2 regions of the Enterococcus dongliensis genome follow, and region 1 is predicted to be linked to the other one. Evidence: riboswitches for the same ligand, from Rfam matches in the RefSeq annotation. Region 1 holds a riboswitch; the other holds the start of a gene.

Region 1 (2,405 bases):
CATGAAAAAGATTCTATTTGTTTGTATGGGAAATATCTGCCGATCACCAATGGCGGAGGCTATTTTTCGTGATGCATTAAAACAAGCACAGATTTCCGATAACTATCAAGTTGATTCAGCAGCTACGAGTCGTTGGGAAGTCGGAAATCCCCCTCACCATGGTACGCAAGAGATTTTATCGCGCTACCAGATTTCTACAAAAGGGATGCATGCGCGTCAAGTGACTGCTGAAGATTTTTATTCTGCGGATTACATTATTGGGATGGACCAAGAAAATGTCCGTGAATTACAAGCAATCGCTCCTGAAGGGACGAAAAATAAAATCTATTTATATTTGGATCGTGTACCTGGATATACAGGTAAAAGTATTCCAGATCCTTGGTACACAGGTGATTTTGCTGAAACCTTCTACTTGATTCAAAAAGGGTTAAACGAATGGTTAACTTTTTTTGAAAACGACTAGATTCCTTGTTTTTTCTTAGAAATTTAAGTAAAATCAAACTACGCTCTTGATAGGAGGAAGCTGAATGATTAAAAATGAAAAGCCTAAAAAGAATTTAATTAAGCTGTTTTCAAATTCGTCGTATCGTTTCATTTCGGATTTTTTGAATGATTCTGCTGAAAAACGAGCTCAAGAGCAAGCCAACGAGAATATTTTTCTTAAACTAAAGATGGCAGCTCTCCAAAATAGTTTAGTAGTCATTCAAGTTCAAGATGAACAAGACGAAGAGAAGTTTCAAACAATCTCCGGTTGGCTACCTAAAGTGGTGAACAATGATTCCATCGTGATTCGAACTCAAGAAAATCAATTAGTGATGTTACCGATTGAGCGAATCAAAAAGGTGACGACGTTATCCCCAAATGGTGTTCAAGAAAGTATCTCACGGTAAAAGTATTTTCTACCTTTACGGATAACCAGACATCTGTTATACTCGGAATGTATTAAAAATAGAATAATACTGTCGCAAAGGGGAGCCTTCGGGCTGAGATTGAGATGACTCTAAACCCTAGTACCTGTTTCGGTTATTCGAGCGTAGGAATTGTGATGAAGTAATGATAATTACTTCTCCTTTGTGGACTGTATGTTCAAAAGGAGGAGTTTTTTTATGTATAAAACAAGAATTTTAGTCGAGGGGACTGTCGTGGCAGCTTTGTCGCTAGTATTGTCGTTTATTCCGACTACTATCGGCAGCAGCTTTACGATCTCATTGGGAATGATTCCAATGACACTTTTTGCTTTGCGACGGGGATTGAAACCTGCATTGATGGCAGCTTTTATTTGGGGGATCTTGCATTTTCCAGCAAGCCAAGTTGTTTATCTCAGTGTCGTTCAAGTATTGATCGAGTACCCGATTGCTTTTACATTTGCTGGTTTTGCGGGATTGTATGCCAAAAAAGTTCAACAAGCATTAGTTGAACAAGATGTTCGAAAGGCGCGAAAAACGATTATTTTAGGTTCCTTTGTTGGAACGAGTACGCGATTTTTCTGGCATTTTATTGCAGGAGTTGTTTTTTGGGGAAGTTATGCATTGTGGGGCATGAATCCTTGGCTGTTCTCATTGGTCATGAATGGTGTCAGTGGGTTAGCAACCGCGATTGTGACAGCGATCGTCGCAGTATTGGTCGCAGAAAAAGCACCGCAATTATATCTGCCTAAAGATGGTCTGTTGGTTCAAAGAAAAAGTCAATAATAAACAGAAAAAGCATTTGTCTTAAAAAGACAAATGCTTTTTTTAGAACTTATCGAAATGAAAAAACGGGATCATCGTTTTCAACCTCCAATGACCATTGTTGGTTCGCCGTATCATAGGAGATTTCTGCAATCTGTTGTTCTTTCGTGTAATTATTAGGATTGCGTCGCCAACCTTTTTCATCAGAAAGAAAGATTGGAATACGGTATAATTTATTCTTTAATTCCGACTGGTTAAGACAAAAAATGGCACCTTCTTGTAACAGCGGGTATAATTCCTTTAATAATTCACCATCTAATGGCGCAACAGATGATCCTTTGCGGAAAAACGATCGCCGATCATTTACTTTTTCTAAGGCGATTCGGGTCAATTTACTAGCCAGTATTCGATAAAATTCATCTAAATAGCGATAATAAACACGCATCGTTTCATTGCCTAAATTGAAATAGACGAAATTGTTTTGTAATTTGTAAAAAAAGGGTGAATGCAAATGTGTTCGCATGTGCCCAAAATATAATAGTTCGGAGATTTCTAATGGTGTCAGTTCTTTCAACATCGCTAAATCATTAAAATCAATCCATTTGGTTCCTTTTGAATTAGTAAAAGTTTTGTTGTTAAAAAACTGTTGGACTTGTTCAGGACTGTTGACAATTTTCAAACCAGTATGAGGCTCGTATTCGCCTGTTTCTGCTACCGGATCTAGCAATAATAAAT
Region 2 (2,405 bases), on a different contig from region 1:
CGGACCCAATTCATAAACATGGTTTGATTTTCCAAAATTAGTGAGTACAATGCATAATGAGGTAGATCTAACGCCAATGCTTGTGCTACGGTATCACGAAAACTTTCTAAGCTCTGACCTGGTAAAGCGTAGATCAAATCAATTGTTACGTTGTTAAAGTCCTTTTCTTCTAACAAACGGATGGTATCGTATACGTCTTGAGCTGTATGCTTGCGTCCAATTTTTTTCAACAAGCGATCATCAAAGGTTTGCACGCCCATCGACAAACGATTTACACCATAGTTTTTCAAAACGTCCAATTTATCCGCTGACAAATCACCAGGATTGGCCTCGACGGTAAATTCTCCCTGATGATAAGGAAGGATCTCGCGCAAGCCGCTCAGCAATCGATCCAATTGCATTGCATTAAGAGAGGTAGGTGTCCCTCCTCCCACATAGACAGTTTCCATATTCTCTACTGGGTTTTTACTCAAAGAAAGACGTACTTCTTTCAATAATGCTTCTATATATTCATCTACCGGCTGACCTTCAATAAAAACTTTATTGAAATCACAGTAGTAACAAATGTGTTCACAAAAAGGAATGTGAATATAAGCTGAAGTTGATTGTGTCATTTGATTCCTCTTTCTTCTACTAATTAGTAACAATTGGTATTCTATCACACTTGAGATTACTAAAAATATTTGTTGAAGCAAATGAAGAGAATTATAAGAAAAATACCAAAAAATAGTCGTCATTTCTCTTTAATCAGAATGTATCATGAAAAACTCACCATTTTTCTAAAGTCATTGCCATTTCCCAAAAAGCATATTCTAGCTTGCTACTAATCACAAAAGCTTCGATCATCTGTTGTTGTTCTTTTTCTGTACTTTCCTCATATAAACGATCTAACAACACACGTTCCTTTTTGATCCCTTCGACAGCTGTTTCACCCGCATAAGTTTCGATCCAACACTGATATACTGGGTCTGGCGAACCGACAGTAATCAAGCACTCCCCGATTTCTTGATAAAGCCACGCACATGGCAGCATTCCTGCAAAAGCTGTGTTGGGTGTCCCCTCAATCAATTGACGATACATATGAGAAACGTAATGATATGCAGTTGGTGCAATGGGGGGCGTCAGGATTTCTGCTTCACTGATTGCTAATTTCGAGAAAAACTCTTCTCGAATTGCTAACTCACCTTGTTTTAAATTTTCTGCATTTTTCTGCAAATGAGCTTGGACTTCTTTATCGATTGTCTGTTTTGCGATATAACCATATAATTTGCTAAAATGCTCAAGATAATAACGATCTTGCAATAAGTAATAACGGAAAATCTCCGGTGCTAAATCACCTCTTGCCAATGATTGGACAAAAGGATGTTCAAAACTTTTCTCCCAATACTTTGCCGCTTTTTTTCTGGCTAATTCAGTAAACATCGTTTTTCCTCCTATATAATAGTAGTTTTTACACTGCTCTATTCAAATATGTCCTCCATATTTATCTTTTCTCTAAACTAAAAGGGGCGATGTCAAACAAATGATACAAGAAAACCCGACCACTAAAAGCAGCCGGGGACAAATTAAAAAGCATCACACATTCCCTGCGTCAGTTCTAACTGTTTCAGGTTCAATGGGTATGATCTCAGCTTAAAAAGCACCCCTAGTGTTCATTACAAAAAGTATAACATACCTTTTGTAAATAAGAGTGCTCTTACTAAGAATATTTCAGTCATGAATTTTATCAACTTGTGATTGCAGTAAACATTTCTATGAATTTTTGATAACTAATTTTCCCAAGTGCAAAATCTCGACTCAATAAATAGATTTTTTCGTTCTTACTTGTTTCTCGTCCATAGATTAAACTAAGCTGCTCATCTTCGTTCCCCAAAGCATGAAGTACATCTCGTTTTGTCGCAAACGCTTCATAGTAACGAATCCCAAATCGTCTTTGAGATTTTGCATCAATATGGATCCCATCTGGATTTGCAGAAAGTTTTTCAGCACTGACGAGGTAACAATCAGCTAGATTAGTTACTACTTTTGCCATTTCATGATTGATTTCAGCAAACTCTGTCGCACTTAACCCAAATCCATTTTTCCCAAGAAAATCAGGCAACTCACCAACGATAATAGGAAGCCTAGGTAAATCAAGTTCCCTACGAAAATGCTCAAGAACAGCCTTCAACTTTTCTGCATAATTTTTATAACGACCATTCAGACTATCATTTTCACCTTGATGCCACAAAATACCAATCAATTCACTAGACTCCATGGCAAATTTCGTTTCAGCCAATGCATGGCGTGTCAACAATTGATCTGCACCCCATTCATCAATAGAACTACCACCTTCAGCACAAGGAATCAAACCAAGTTTTTCATTTGGATGTTCTTGCATCCAAGCTGCAGCAAATGACGCTGCT

The links. A riboswitch is a leader RNA that binds a small molecule or an ion and turns the genes downstream of it on or off. The one in region 1 is predicted to bind thiamine pyrophosphate.
Region 2: another riboswitch for thiamine pyrophosphate. It lies ahead of tenA (thiaminase II); the one in region 1 lies ahead of thiT (energy-coupled thiamine transporter ThiT).

What each region holds. Positions count from the first base shown of each region.
Region 1 covers NZ_JARPZC010000005.1:125,516-127,920, forward strand. Annotated here, with positions in the region: gene P7D84_RS05880 (low molecular weight protein-tyrosine-phosphatase) at 2-463, shown strand; gene P7D84_RS05885 (hypothetical protein) at 528-890, shown strand; TPP riboswitch at 959-1,057, shown strand; gene thiT (energy-coupled thiamine transporter ThiT) at 1,107-1,691, shown strand; gene P7D84_RS05895 (hypothetical protein) at 1,741-2,405, opposite strand, start outside.
Region 2 covers NZ_JARPZC010000008.1:96,994-99,398, forward strand. Annotated here, with positions in the region: gene hemW (radical SAM family heme chaperone HemW) at 1-614, opposite strand, end outside; gene tenA (thiaminase II) at 769-1,422, opposite strand; TPP riboswitch at 1,566-1,657, opposite strand; gene P7D84_RS07690 (sialate O-acetylesterase) at 1,727-2,405, opposite strand, start outside.